3 regions of the Ensifer sp. GW823-FHT05D09 genome follow, and region 2 is predicted to be linked to each of the others. Evidence: riboswitches for the same ligand, from Rfam matches in the RefSeq annotation. Region 2 holds a riboswitch; each other region holds the start of a gene.
The links. A riboswitch is a leader RNA that binds a small molecule or an ion and turns the genes downstream of it on or off. The one in region 2 is predicted to bind cobalamin.
Positions count from the first base shown of each region.

Region 1 (4,957 bases), on a different contig from region 2:
CGATCCATGACGGCGATGCGGTCGCAGAAGACGGCGGCGTGGTTGAGATCGTGCAGGGCGGCCACGACCGTCAGCGGCTGCCCACGCACGAGCTCGAGCAGACCGATCTGGTGGTGAATGTCGAGGTGATTGGTCGGCTCGTCGAGCAGCAGGATCTGTGGCTGTTGCGCGAGAGCCCGGGCGATGTGCAATCGCTGGCGTTCGCCGCCGGAGAGTGTGTGCCACATGCGGCCGGCAAAATCGCTCATGCCCACATGCGCAAGCGCGCGGTCGACGATATCGGTATCGCTGATCGACCAGGGCGAAAGCGCGCCGAGATGCGGGGTGCGGCCAAGCTCGACCGCCTGGCGGGCGGTGATGCGTTCGGTGGTTTCCGCCTGCTGTTCGACCAGCGCGATGCGTTGAGCAATGTCTCGTGGCGTCGTCTTGGCAAACGGCCGCCCTTCGAGGCTGACACTGCCGGATTTCGGCGGGCGGATGCCGGCGAGCAGCGAGATCAGGCTGGTCTTGCCGGATCCGTTCGGACCGATGATCCCGAGGAATTCTCCGGGCATCACCTCGAGATCGACGGCATCGACGATCACGCGGCCGCCGGCCGACCAGGAGACGGTTTCGGCCTTGAGGCTCATGACGCGGCCCTGCCGCGACTGAGGATGAGGGCGAAGGCCGGCGCGCCGACGAGGGCCGTGATTACGCCGATCGGCAGCACCTGGCCGGGAATGATGACCCTCGACAAGATGTCGGCGGCTATCATGAAGATCGCTCCAGTGAGCGCTGCTGCCGGCAACAGCAGGCCGTGGCGCACGCCGACAAGGAAGCGCGCGGCATGCGGGATGACGAGGCCGACGAAGCCGATGGAGCCGACGATGCTGACCATGACCGCCGTCATCAGCGCGGTTGCCGAAATCAGGATGATGTAGACCCGCTTGACCGGGATGCCGAGCGAGGCGGCCGATTCGGCGCCGAAGGTGAAGGCGTCGAGCGCGCGGGCGTGCCAGAGGCAGACAAGCAGGCCGCCAATGGCCACCGGCAGCGCCAGCGCCGCATCCGGCCAGCGTACGCCCGAGAGGTTGCCGAGCAGCCAGAACATGATGCCGCGGGCCTGCTCGGCATTGGCTGATTTGGTGACGATGAAGGAGGTGAGCGCGTTGAAGAGCTGCGAGCCGGCAACGCCGGCCAGAATGATGGCGCCGGTGCCGCGGCCGGCTCGGAGCGCCAGGAGAGATACGAGCGCGAAGGCGAACGCCGCGCCGAAGAAGGCGCCGAGCGACAGCGTCAGCATACCTGCGCCGATGCCGAGAATGGCGACGGCGACGGCACCAGTCGATGCGCCGGCGGAGATGCCGAGGATATAGGGATCGGCCAGGGAATTGCGCAGCAGCGCCTGCAGGACGACGCCGCAGAGCGAAAGTGCCGCGCCGCAGCAGGCGGCCACGACAGCGCGGCTGAGGCGATAGTTCCAGACGATGCCCTCGTCGATCGCATCGAGCGGGTAGCCGGCGCCCCAAAGACGGTTGGCGACGGTTTTTCCCACGACGTCGAGAGGGATGGCGGTCTCGCCGATGGCGGCACCAAGGGCGAGCGCCAGGAAAAGCAGTGCGAGCGCCGTCGAAACGGCGCCCGCGCGGTTGATCGCTGGAGGTGTTGACCTCACTTCGCCAGGCCGGCTTTTTCGACCGCGTCGGCCAGCACCTCGATGCCCTCGATCGTGCGGATCGTCGGGTTCATCGCCTGTGCGTCCATGACGACGATATGGTCGGCCTTGACCGCCGGCATCAGGCTGATGACCGGGTCGGACTTCAGGAACTTCATCTTCAGCTCCCAGTCGTCGGCCGGGAAGCGGCGGCGATCCATTTTGCCGATGACAACGATCTTCGGATCGGCCTTGGCGATGGTCTCCCAGCCGATGGTCGGCCACTCCTCTTCGGTGGACACGACATTCTTGATGCCGAGCGCAGACATGATGTAGCCGGGCGCGCCGTTGGTGCCGGCGACATAGGGATCGATGTCCATTTCGGCGCTGGAGAACCAGAAGACGGCCGACAGCTTGCCGTCGGCATTGGCGATCTTGCTGCGGGCAGCTTCTTCGCGGGCCTTCAGCTTGGCGACCAGGGCCTGCCCACGATCCTGCACATCGAAGATTTCGGCGAGCTCAGTGATCTCCTGGTAGATCAGGTCCATCGAAAAGGCATTGTGGCGTACGCCGTCGCCACCGGCGGAATTGTCCTTGGCGGCGCAATCGGCCGGCGAGACATAGACGGGGATCGACAGTTCGGCGAATTGCTTCGGCGTTGCGACAATGCCCTCCGGCCCGACATGCCACTGGAACTGCGCGGTCACCAGATCCGGCTTGGTGGCAACGACGCTTTCGAAGCTCGGGTCGTTATCGGCAAGCCGCGGCACCTTGGCGTTGACGTCCTCGTAGCCGTCGATAACAGGGCCGATCCACACGGCTGTGCCGACGACCTTGTCCGCGAGGCCGAGAAGATAAAGAATTTCCGTGGTGCTCTGACCGATAGAGGCGGTGCGCGTCGGCGCCGCCTTAAAGGTAACCTCCTGGCCGCAATTCTTTAAGGTCAGGGGGTAGCTCGTCGCGGCCGCAAGAGCGGTCGTGGGAGCGACGGTCAAAAGCAGGGACACGGAAACGGCAAGGGATGGGCAATAGCGCCCGACGGCATTGAAAATGGCTTTCAAGGGAATTCTCTCTTCTCGTGAGCTTGCGAAGGGTCAGCCGAAGCGGCGACAGCCGGCCGGTCGGATTTCGGGAGACAAACGATCGCAAACGTCGAGAAGAACGGGAAAAGAGGGCGCAAAGCCGCCGGGTATGCGGATCATGGACAACTCCTGTTCCGGGCAACCCCGCCCGTGACGTTGGATCTTCTGCTTGACGGCAGGTCTCCTGGCTCGCGGATCAAGCGCCTTCCACCTGCCTTCCCGCAACGCGTCTGACGCGATCGCAGTGGCATGGCGCGCTGTCGCGCCACTTGGGTGTCCGGCATTCCGCTTACAGTTGCGGGGGCAGCCACGGTCTCGGTCCCTATTGGGTCGTCCTCACCGTGTTCCCTATTAATCCCCGTTAGAGTCATCCTTCGGGGAACCGTCGGCGCTACCCTTAGTGTTCCAGCCGGCGTTACGTCAAGACGAGAGGTTGTCGAAATGGCGCCGCCGTGAAGGTGCCGGGGCGGCTTACCGTTAAGCGCTGCAAGGCAGACTTTCACCGAATTGTCGCGAAACCGTTCAAATTGTTTCATGCCTCTGTCAACGCGCTGACATGCGGGCAGCCAAAGGTCCGACACGCGAAATTCGCTTTCGCGAGGCTCGAACCGGAGGCTTGTTTGGCCGAAATCCTCACCACGCTGTCCCGTCGTTCCTTTCTTTTATCCGCCGGTGCCGCCGGCCTTGTCGCGTCCTCCGGTCTTGCGACACCGTTCTATGCCCGCGGTTACGGCCGGCCGGAATTCATCCATGGTGTCCAGTCGGGGGATGTCGACACACGCTCCGGCATGGTGTGGACGCGGGTCGACCGGCCGTCGCGGGTAAGCCTGGAGTACTCGACGACCGAAAGCTTTTCCAATCCGGTTCGTCTCGCCGATCTCACCGCGACACCGCAGACGGATTGCGCGGTGAAGTGTTCGCTCGACGATCTCCTGCCCGACCAGGACATCTTCTACCGCTTCACCGCGACCGATCTCTACGACGTCAACCGGGTGTCCGAGCCGGTGATCGGCCGGTTTCGCACAGCACCCTTGCGCAAGCGCTCGATCCGCTTCGTCTGGTCCGGCGACACGGCCGGCCAGGGCTGGGGCATCGACGACGTCGGCATGAAGACCTATTCGACGATGCGTCTGCACGAGCCGGATTTCTTCATCCATTCCGGCGACACGATCTATGCCGACAACCCCATTCCCGACGAGATACCCTTGCGCGACGGTGGCATCTGGAAGAACCGGGTGGTGACGCATGAGAAGCGCGACGTGGCGCGAACGCTCGAAGAATATCGTGGCCAGTGGAAGTACAATCTTCTCGACAGCCATGTGCGTGACCTCAACGCCGTCTGCCCGACCTTTTATCAATGGGACGACCACGAGGTTTTGAACAATTGGTCGGCGTCGACGGACCTCAGAGACGATCCGCGCTACCAGGAAAAAGACGTGGCCGTCTATGCGGCCCGCGCCGGCCGGGCGTTCAACGAGATGACGCCGATCCGCAACGTCCCGACCCAGCCCGGCCGCATCTTCCGCAAGATCGCATACGGTCCGCTGCTCGATGTCTTCTTCGTCGATCTCCGCTCCTACCGCGGCCCCAACCAGGGGGAGGGGGATGGCGGCCTGTTCGGCTGGCGCCAGGCGGACTGGCTGAAACGGGAGCTTGCCGCCTCGCGGGCCGTCTGGAAAGTGATCGCCTGCGACATGCCCATCGGCCTCGTCGTCTGGGACGACTATGCCAACCGGCGCGGCTCCGATGCCATCGCCAACGGCGACAATGGTCCGCCGACCGGACGCGAAACCGAATTCGCAGACCTGCTGCGCTTCATCAGGGACAATGCCATCGACAACCTCGTCTGGCTGACGGCGGATGTGCATTACACCGCTGCGCATCACTACGATCCGTCGCGGGCGGCCTTCAAGGATTTCCTGCCGTTCTGGGAGTTCGTCTCCGGTCCCTTGCATTCCGGAACCTATGGTCCAAAGGAGCTGGACATGACGTTCGGCCCTGATGTCCGCTTCATCAAGGCATCGGGCGGAGGCGCCGACAGCAACCTGCCGCCGTCGGCCGGCCTGCAGTTCTTCGGCATCGTCGATATCAATGGCCAGACGAAGCAGATGACCGTGCGCCTGATGGATCGGCAAGACCAGGAACTGTGGCGCGTGACGCTCGATCCGGCCGCTGTCGCATGACCGTTCTGGCTTTGACTGATCCCTTTCCAGAGCCGGTTGGCGCGACCCTTTCCGGTTGC
Region 1 is NZ_JBXAIA010000006.1:160,733-165,689, reverse strand. Features, by position in the region: gene AC1Q80_RS18520 (ABC transporter ATP-binding protein) at 1-629, opposite strand, end outside; gene AC1Q80_RS18515 (FecCD family ABC transporter permease) at 626-1,654, opposite strand; gene AC1Q80_RS18510 (ABC transporter substrate-binding protein) at 1,651-2,640, opposite strand; cobalamin riboswitch at 2,873-3,117, opposite strand; gene AC1Q80_RS18505 (alkaline phosphatase D family protein) at 3,336-4,898, shown strand.
Region 1: linked by a shared signal. The riboswitch ahead of AC1Q80_RS18510 (ABC transporter substrate-binding protein) and the one ahead of cobU (bifunctional adenosylcobinamide kinase/adenosylcobinamide-phosphate guanylyltransferase) in region 2 are both predicted to bind cobalamin.

Region 2 (4,957 bases):
CGAAGCGGGCGAGCGGCAGCGCAAACACGCCGTCGACGAAGAACGGATCGGTTTCCGGCGCGCCCCAGCGGCCGCTCACCTCATCCTGAATCTGTTTCGGAAGCGAATCGAAGAACACCTTGTAATCGCTCAGCGAAATTGTTTCGCGAATCTCGCGGTCACGGCTGGCCGCATTGGTCGGCCCGGCCATGAGATAGCGGATAAGCGCGTCGCCATCCTCCGGCACGCCGGTCACGAGATAGCCCTCGCTCGCCATGGCACGCAGCACTTCGACGGTGCCCGCCGGAGTGTCGAGCCCGACGCCGTTGCCGAGCCGTCCGTCGCGGTTGGGGTAATTGGCCATGATGATGGCGATCCGGCGTTCGGCCGGCCTTGCGCGGCGCAGCCTCGCCCAGTTGACGGCGAGCCTCGCAGCAAACCGCACCCGGTCGGCAAGCGGCTCGTGCCCGACGATGTTAGCTTCCACCTTGGCATCGTAGATCGAGGCCGCCTTGAAGGAGACGGCGCGCGCGAGGATGCGGCCATCGACCTCGGGCAAGGCGACGTTCATGGCAAGATCGCGCGCCATTAGCCCCTGCGGCGAGGTCGCCCATTGCGCCCGCGACGACCCCGAGAAGATCACCTGCAGCACCGGCGCGCCGGTCGATTCCAGCACGGTCGGCTGCCGGTCGGCGCCGGGAGACGAGACGGCAAAGCCTGTGGCGTTCATCACCACGTCCGGTGCAGCTTCCGCAAAGATCGATTGCAGCGTGCCGACCGAAACGGCATCCTTCAGGCTGGCGACGAACAGCGGCAGCACGCGCATGCCCTCAGCGGCAAGCGCCTCGATCAACGCCTCGACCGGCCGCGTCTCGCCGCTCTGCACCAGGGCGCGATAAAAGCAGATCCCGATGGTCGGGGGTTCGAATCCCTCCCCGGCGACCGTCCTTTCCCGGACACGGGTCTGCCATTCGCTGACGCCGATGACGCCCGCCCCCGGCCACCAGATACCAGCCTTCAACAGAGGTTTTGCCGGCTGCGGCTTTTCCGCACCGGAGATCAGCGCCTCGGCATAATCGAGGAACAGTCCGGCATTGTCGGCGCCACCTTCGGTGAAATAGGCCCAGAGGCGCTGGCGATCGTCGGCTGCAACGGTCGAGAACGGCTCCAGCCCCGGATCGGGCTTGTCGTCGCCCGGCAGCACCGCGATCTGGAAGCGGTGGGTGACGGCGGCGGCATGCAATGCTTCCAGCACGTAACGGAAATAGCTGGCGCCACCGAGCGGCCGGACCACGATGAGCCTGGCATGCCGCGCCGTGCGCTCGACGTAAGTGTCGACCGACATCGGGTGCATGAGGTTCATCAGGCTGGCGATACGCAGACTTGCCCCATCGTCGCGCCGACCATGGGCCGCGGCGATCGAGGAAAGCTCGGTGTCGGCGGCCGACAGGAAAAGCACGTCGGCCGGCGTTTGCCCCAGATCGATCGCTTCGTTGCCGTCGGCGATCGTTCCTTTCTGGGCGAGAAGCAGATGCATTGTTCTATCCGTTCAAGCAGTTCCAGGAAGGTTTCTTCCTGGATCTACGTTGCTTCAAGGCGTCAGGCGAGCGCGGTGATGGCCGCGCGCACCGCAGCTTCGTCCATGTCGTGCAGGCCGATGACGACGAGGCGCGTTCCGCGCTTCTCGCCGGCAGCCCAGGCGCGGTCGTAATACTGGTCGATGCGGGCGCCAACAGCCTGGATCAAGAGGCGCATCGGCTTGCCGGGCACATCGGCAAAGCCCTTGAGGCGCAGCACGTCGTGCTCGGCAATGACACCCTTGAGGCGGTCGATAAAGGTGGCCGGATCGGCGATCGCGCCGAGCTCGACAACGAAGCTGTCGAACTCGTCGTGAGAATGCTCCTCGCCCGCTTCATGCTCCATCTCGTGGTGCGACTTGCGGTTGGCGATATCGCTTTCCGTGCCGACGCCAAGGCCGAGCAGGATGGCCGCGGCAACTTCGCCGTTCTTGGCTTCGATCATGGTCGGCTTGCGGCTGGTGCGCGAAGCCACTTCGTCGCGCACGGCCTTGAGGCCCGAGGCGTCGATCAGGTCGGTCTTGTTGAGCACGATCAGGTCGGCGGCGGTCAGCTGGTCCTCGAACAGTTCCTCGATCGGGCTTTCGTGGTCGAGATTGTCGTCCTCGACGCGCAGCGCATCGACCTTGTCGTGGTCGTCGGCAAAACGGCCAGCGGCAACGGCAGCGCTATCGACCACGGTGACGACGCCGTCGACAGTCACTTCGCTGCGGATATCCGGCCAGTTGAAGGCGGCGATCAGCGGCTGCGGCAGCGCCAGACCCGACGTTTCGATGATGATGTGGTCAGGACGGTTTTCGCGCTCGAGCAGCTTTGTCATGGTCGGGATGAAATCATCGGCAACCGTGCAGCAGATGCAGCCATTGGTGAGCTCGATGATGTCGTCTTCCGAGCAGGCTTCCGCGCCGCAGCCCTTCAGGACGTCGCCGTCGACGCCGAGATCGCCGAATTCGTTGATGATCAGCGCGATGCGCTTGCCGTCGGCGTTCTGCAGCAGGTTGCGGATCATCGTCGTCTTGCCGGCACCGAGGAAGCCAGTGATGACGGTCGCCGGGATCTTGCCCTGGTTGGCTCTCGCAGTGGTCATGGATCAACCCTTCATTTTCAGCGGCAATCCGGCCGCGACAAAGTAAACTTCCGCGGATTTCTCCGCAACGATCTGGTGAAGCCGGCCGGCATGGTCGCGGAAGTCGCGGGCCATGCGGTTCTCGGGCACGATGCCGAGGCCGACTTCGTTGGAAACAAGGATGAGGCGCGCCCGAGCCTCGGGCAGAAACGCGGCAAGGGCAGCGAACTCCGCCGCCATGTCGCGTTCTTCCATCATTAGGTTGGTGACCCAAAGCGTCAGGCAGTCGACGAGCACCACGCGATTTTCGTCGTCGATGCGTGTCAGCAGCGAGACGAGATCGAGCGGCTCCTCATGCGTCGTCCAACCTTCGCCGCGCCTTTCTTTGTGATGGTCGATGCGCTCGCGCATCTCGTCGTCCCAGGCCCGGCCGGTCGCGACATAATGCATGGCGAGCCCAGAGGCTTCGACGAGCCTTTCGGAGAAGCCGGATTTGCCGGAACGGGCACCGCCGAGGACCAGAACCGGCCCGGCATGGGAATTGCTCATGTGCGTTGCGGCCTCACGTGCTCGGTCGCGAGTTCGAGCGGCAACAGCATCTCACCGCGCCAAAGGCGCGTTCGGAAAATGGTCGATAAGCCAAGACAACCTCCGTGATGGCGTGGGAAGCGGGCTTCCCTTCGGGCGGAATGCCCCTGTCGGACGGCAGGTCTCCTGGCTCACGGCGTCACGCGCCCAGACATCGCTTCGCGTCGTGACGCGAAAAACAACGCAAGGGCCCGAACGGCCCGCCTCACCTTCCCGGCGTTTTCATGTTTCGTGAAAGGCGGACGATTCGTAGAAGAAGAGGCGTCCAACCCGGCTGATCACGAAGCCACGCCAGTGGCTTTTCCGGCTGAATTCCGAACCGCCTTCGATTGCCCATGCAATCCAGAGGTAGCCGGTCTTCAGCCCGATGGCGAACCCTGACCGTTCTACAGTCGCGGGGTCGGCTGCGATAAGGATGCCCGATTTGGGTCCATCCGTCACATTCCCAATTATTCCCCCGCATCGCCACGATCCGGGGAAACCATCCAACGTCAGATGATTAGGAAGCGGGCGGTGCAAAGTCAATCGACGCGTGCGACACCTCCCCGGCCGAATTGCGTCGCGCGACGATTTGCCGAACGCGAAGTACCCCGGGGCCGCAAGTCGTCGTCACACGGCATAAGCGCTGCACCACGGCGGCGAACTTCATTTTAGCGATTGCAGATAATGCGATAAACTAGCCCAACAAGAGGCTTCGTTGATCCGGTAGGCAAATGGAACGCAGGCTCGCCGCCGTGATGATTGCCGACGTTTCCGGCTATGGACTGCTCACCCAAGCCGACGAGGAGGGTACATGCGCGCGATTTCAGGCCGATCTGCACGACCTGTTCGAACAACGGATCGCCGCGCACCATGGACGGCTGATCAAGACCATGGGCGACGGGTTGCTGGTCGAGTTCCACAGTGTCGTCGAAGCGGTCCGTTGCGCGGTGGAGGTTCAGCGCGCGAAATCCGATAGCCGCGGCTCCGAAGAGGGGCGGCTGGAATTTCGCATCGGCATCAATCTTGGCGATGTCATCGTTGAAGGCGACGACATTCAAGGCGATGGCGTGATCATTGCCGAGCGCCTGCAGAGCCTCGCCGAACCGGGTGGGATCGTCATTTCCGGCACCGCCTACGATCAGGTCGAGAAACACCTCGATGTCCGTTTCGTCTCTCTCGGCGAACAACGCCTGAAGCATATCGAAAAGCCGGTTCGGGCTTATCGCCTGGCGCTGAACGAAGCCCACGCGGGCAGCGCGAAAGCCGCAACGCGCCGCATGACGCGCTGGCCGGCACTTGCTACATCCGCGGTCGTGCTTGTGGCGGCGAGCGGCGTCGCCTGGTGGCAGCCGTGGGAGCCACCCGTGGAAACGCCCCAAGTCCGACTATCGAACCTGAGTGTTCCGGACAAACCGTCGATCGCGGTGCTTCCGTTTGCCAATGTGAGCGACGATCCGAGGCAGGAGTATTTCGCCGATGGCATGACCGATGGGCTCGTCACCGAGCTCGCCCAGGTCTCCGGCCTGTTCGTGATCGCGCGCAACTCGACCTTCACCTACAAGAACAAGGCGGTGACACCCAGGCAGGTGTCCAAAGAACTCGGCGTCAGATACGTGCTTGAAGGCAGTGTGCAGCGTGCCGGAGAGCAACTGCGGATCAATGCCCAGCTCGTCGATAGTCTCAGCGGCGGCCACGTTTGGGCCGGAAAGTTCGACGGTTCACTGTCCGATGTCTTTGCACTACAGGACGAAGTGATGCGCGGCAT
Region 2 is NZ_JBXAIA010000002.1:758,253-763,209, forward strand. Features, by position in the region: gene cobN (cobaltochelatase subunit CobN) at 1-1,516, opposite strand, end outside; gene cobW (cobalamin biosynthesis protein CobW) at 1,579-2,643, opposite strand; gene cobU (bifunctional adenosylcobinamide kinase/adenosylcobinamide-phosphate guanylyltransferase) at 2,647-3,171, opposite strand; cobalamin riboswitch at 3,310-3,711, opposite strand; gene AC1Q80_RS09425 (adenylate/guanylate cyclase domain-containing protein) at 3,924-4,957, shown strand, end outside.

Region 3 (4,957 bases), on a different contig from region 2:
TCAACATAGCTTCAACCCGTCATTGCGAGCCGCGTTATCTGACGAAATGTAGCACAGGATTGGCCGTCGGCGACTGTCTGGGGTTGGCCGGCCTTCAATAAAAGGTGATATCGACATAGGTGACAGCCGAACGATACTGTGCCAGCGGATCCAAATGAGCCGGTAAAATGCTTCAGCAGACACGGAATACGGAATGTTTTCAGGTCGATAGGCTGCAAGCCGCCGCCTTCGATTATTTCCTGCGCTATAGCGACACCGAAACGGGGCTTGTCGCCGATACCTCGCTTGCCGATGCGCCCTCGAGCGTTGCTGCGACCGGTTTCGGGCTTTCCTGCTACCCCGTTGGCGTCGAACGCGGCTGGATCGGGCGCGGCGACGCGGCCAGGCGGGTGCTGACGACCCTGCGGTTTCTGGCGCAAAGCCGGCAGGGGAGAGATACGCTCGCCAGCGGCTATCGCGGCTTTTACTATCACTTTCTCCACATGAAAACCGGCGAGCGGGTGTGGCAGTCAGAGCTTTCCACCATCGACACCGCGCTGCTGATTGCCGGCGTCCTGACGGCTGCCGCCCATTTCACCGACGAGGATGCGACGGAGACGGAGATCCGGGCGCTGTCGGAAAAACTCTATGCCCGGGTCGACTGGCGCTGGGCGCTTGGCCGCGGCGAGACATTGACGATGGGCTGGCGGCCGCCGGGGCGGTTTTTGAAATATCGCTGGCAGGGCTATAGCGAGGCGCTGCTGCTCTACGTGCTGGCGCTCGGCGCGCCGCACCATGCAATCGGGTCGGAGCATTACCGCGCCTTCACCGCCGCCTACGACTGGACGACGGTCGACGGTGCGCCGCATCTGCAGGCCGGCCCGCTGTTCATCCATCTCTTTCCGCAGGCCTGGATCGACCTTCGCGGTCTTCGCGATCCGCCGATGCGCGACAAGGCGACGGATTATTTTGAGAACACCTGCCGGGCGATCGACCTGCAGCGCCAGTATGCCGACGACAATCCCCGAGGTTTCGCCGGCTATGACCGGGTTGGATGGGGCCTCAGCGCCGGTGACGGACCGAAGGGGCGGCCGCGGCTTGTCGACGGGCGCTGGCAGCGGATGCTCGGTTATGCCGCCCGCGGTGCGCCCGGTGGACCCGACGACGGCACGCTGGTCCCCTGGGCGCCGGTTGCCTGTCTGCCCTTCGCCGCGGATGCTTCACGCTCAGCGCTGGCCGCATTCGAAAACCGCTATCCGGACCTCCTGTGCGAAGGCCGCTTTCCCGGCGGGTTCAATCCAAGCCTGTCCGGCGCAGGCCCTGAAGGGTGGGTCGACGACCGCGTGGTCGGGCTTGACCAGGGGCTCGTCGTGATGATGATCGAGAACGCCAGAAACGGTTTTGTCTGGCAGCTGACGCGCGGCGTCCCGGCCATCCGGCGCGGCTTGCAGAAGGCGGATTTTCGCGGCGGTTGGCTTGCGGCAAGGGAGACGGCATGAGCTTCGCTCACGAGCGGCAGGACGATCACCCGGCGGCAGAGGGCATGGACGCGGCGCAACGCCGGAGCGCTCTCGACCTGCTCGCGCGCCTGCAGCCATACTTTCCCGAAGTCGGCTTTTCGCTCGATGCTGGCGGTTACGACGGTCTTTCCGCGGCGCAGTTCTGGGCCGAGGATGGTGCGGGGCTCGAAGCCGGGCTCGCCTATCAGGATTGTTTCGCCGTCGGTATGGACGACAAGATCCGAGCCGCCCATCTGATCGCGTTCTACGGCAACCAACTGGCGCTCGCGCTTGGCAGCCTCTATCTCGGTGCGGGCATCGTGGCGGGGGTTCGCCGCCTTCGCTTCGAAGAATTTTCGCGCGCCTATGGTGAGCGCCTGGTGGCGGCCAAACGGTTTCATTTCAGCCTAAGCATGCCTGCGGTCGGCGATAATGCCCCAGGCGACGCGGATGCTTTCGGTGAAACCTTCGCAGTGCATGTGGCGCCAGTCATCGCCATGCTGAAGCGTCGCACGGGTCTTTCGTCCGGCGCGCAATGGCGGCTGGCAGCGGATTCGCTGGCGGGTGGTTTCCTGGAGATCGGTCGCGCGCTCAGCGACGAAGAGGATGCGATGTCCAAGGCGCTGGCGATCGTCAAGCGCGAAGGCACGCCGCTCTATTCCGACAAGCTCTGCTATGAGGCCATCAAGGCCAAGTTCGACGAGGGGAGCGGCGATCAAGCGCTGTCGCGCGTCTATCGCCTGCGCGGCGGCTGCTGTCTCTATTATCGAACCGAAGGCGGCAGCTTCTGCGACAGTTGCGTGCTGCTGGCGCCGCAGGAGCGTCGGGAACGATTGCAGGCGCATCTGCTTGCATCGCAGACGGGCTGATCATCTCAAACGACAGAGCCCCTGATATCGGCGATATCAGGGGCTCGTTTGTCACGGTGGCCGGGCGGCTTACGCCTTGGCGAAACGGTCGTTGATGAAGCCCGAGACGACGCCGAGCACGATCCAGAAGGCGAGCGTGGTGGCGAGCGCCGCCACGGCGAACTCGGCGCCCAGTACGGCCGGAACATTACTGGAAATATCCGACGGCTGCGGCGCGCCATAGACGTGGGGTGCTGCGATCAGCACGAGGCCGATGATCTTGGCAACGATCTCTTCGCGCAGGACCAGCAGATAAAGGCCGACGGCGGAAAGCGCCACCGTTGCCAGCCACCAGACCTGGCGGTCGCCGAGCTCGGCGGCCGGGAAGCCCGGTAGTTCCGGCGGCAGGCCGATGGCCGGCAGCATGTGTACGGCAAGCCAGCCGCAGGCGCCCCAGAGCGCGCCGTTCCTGAGCGTGATCGGATAGCCGATGACGAGGCTGACGCCGGCCAGCAGCAGCGCAAAGCCGGAGCCGGTCACCAGATTGGCGATCAGCGTGCCGGAGAAGCGGCTCATGCCGAACATGATGCCACCTTCCTCGTGTTCGCCCTCGTGGGCGTAGGCGGGCGTGATCGGCGACAGCGCGTCGAGCAGGGCGCCAATCGGCGAAACCGCCTTCAGCGACGAATGCTGCTCGTGGTTTGCGGCGGCCGGATCGGCCGTTCCCGGCTGGGCGGCGGGCTGTTCACCGGCTGCCGGTGCCGCGCCTTCGAATTCTTCCGCGTGCAGGATCAGCGGTACGACGCGCAGTTCCTGGGCGCCGGTCATGAAGACACCGGCAATCAATCCAGCCACGATCGCGGCCAGAAGCGTTCTGACAATCATTTTCGATATCCCTCGATATCGGCGCGCCATGCGCCTTGCAGGCAGCGCCGTGTCCCATTGGCAATCCTGCGAACGGCTCCGGCCGGCAGATCTTTGGTCTGCATCAGACGCAAGCAAACGCGTCCGGCTGTTTGCCGGAAGCGTTTTTGTCCGCAGCTATGTCGACGCGGAACGCATGTCGCGTCCCTCCGCATCGCTTAGTGGCAGGGGAAGCCGTAGGAGTGGCGGGTGTCGTGCGCGGTGTCGTGCAGCACGGCCGAATTCGCCAGGCCCGCGCCGAAGACGAGGAAGCCGCCGATGAGAAGCGCGATGATACCCGCGGTCAGACGATCGCTGAGGGAGAGCGGAATGCTCGAAACTGTAGACGTAGCCATGACAACCTCCGTGATGGCATCGGGAAATTTCCCGGTTTGGGCCCTATGCCCGCATCGACTGGCAGGTTTCCTGGCTCAGGACGTCGGGTGAGATCACCCTGGATTTGCCTCGCCTTCCCAGAGCCAAGGTCCGCCCTCTCGCGGTCTCGTCTCCAGTGGCTTCTTCCGGATCGCTCCGGAACGGCGCATTCACGTCGCTCTACAGTCGCGGGGTCGGCCGTGATTTGAATGCCCAGCATGGGTCCATCCGTCACGTTCCCGTTTACTCCCGAAACGCGTTCGCGTTGCGGGAACCAATCGATCTGATGATGATTAGGATCGCACCCCGGAGATGTCAATTAAACTTGCGCCGCCGCCCGGCCCATCCGCGACAAAATCCCGAAGGATCATGCGTTTATAGGCCTCGACGATCTGGTCGCCCTCGGCCCGGTCCACCGAGACCGCAAGCCGCATGGTGCAATCGCCGAGATGCATGATCAAAAAGGCGGCGCTATCGATCGCCTCGCGCGGCGTGCCGGGCGCAAACCGCGCCCAGACGTCGGCGAGAAGCTGGCCACCGGCACGGCTTTGCTGGAGGTCGATTTCGCGCAGCGCCTTGTCGGCCTGCATCGCCGACCAGATATCGCGCATGACGGGCTCGGCCAGGAACATATCGTAATAGATGTCGAACAATACGGCGAAGGCTTCACGCAGCTCGGCGAGCGACGTCACCTTGGCAAGCTCGGCCGCGATACACTCGTTGCACACCGCATTGTAGCGCTCGGCCAGCGTGCGCACGATCGCCGCCTTGTCGGGAAAGTACTGGTAGAGCGATCCGATCGAAATTCCAGCCTTTTCAGCGACTTCGCTCATGCGCATGGCGTCGCTGCCCTTCTCCTGGATGAGTGCCGTCGCGCAGGCGAGGATCTGCTCGACACGCTCTCGGCTGCGCTTCTGGCTCGGCGTGCGGCGCAGCGCGGTCTCGTCGTCGGGGGGAGCCGCGGTTGGGCTTGTCTCTTGATTCATGAGTGATGCTCACATTTTGACTTGACTCCTAAAATACGAGGATTTATCACATTTGCAAATGTGAGAGATGCTCATGTTAGTAGGCCAACCTCAGGAGGAAGCGATGACGGACAAACTGACACTGGTTCTGGGCGGTACCGGCAAGACGGGGCGGCGGGTCGCGGCCCGCCTTCAGGAGCGGGGCGTTGCGGTGCGCATCGGCGCGCGCTCGGCGTCGCCTTCTTTCGACTGGACCGACGAGGCGACCTGGGCGCCGGCCCTTGTAAATGTCGATCGCATTTATGTCTGCTTCCAGCCCGACCTGGCGGTGCCGGGCTCCGTCGAGATCATCGCCAAGTTTTCACGCCTTGCCGTCGACGCAGGCATC
Region 3 is NZ_JBXAIA010000003.1:429,827-434,783, reverse strand. Features, by position in the region: gene AC1Q80_RS12405 (DUF1194 domain-containing protein) at 1-7, opposite strand, end outside; gene AC1Q80_RS12400 (glucoamylase family protein) at 168-1,478, shown strand; gene AC1Q80_RS12395 ((2Fe-2S)-binding protein) at 1,475-2,347, shown strand; gene AC1Q80_RS12390 (CbtA family protein) at 2,417-3,211, opposite strand; gene AC1Q80_RS12385 (CbtB domain-containing protein) at 3,409-3,585, opposite strand; cobalamin riboswitch at 3,629-3,898, opposite strand; gene AC1Q80_RS12380 (TetR/AcrR family transcriptional regulator) at 3,898-4,590, opposite strand; gene AC1Q80_RS12375 (NAD(P)H-binding protein) at 4,694-4,957, shown strand, end outside.
Region 3: linked by a shared signal. The riboswitch ahead of AC1Q80_RS12385 (CbtB domain-containing protein) and the one ahead of cobU (bifunctional adenosylcobinamide kinase/adenosylcobinamide-phosphate guanylyltransferase) in region 2 are both predicted to bind cobalamin.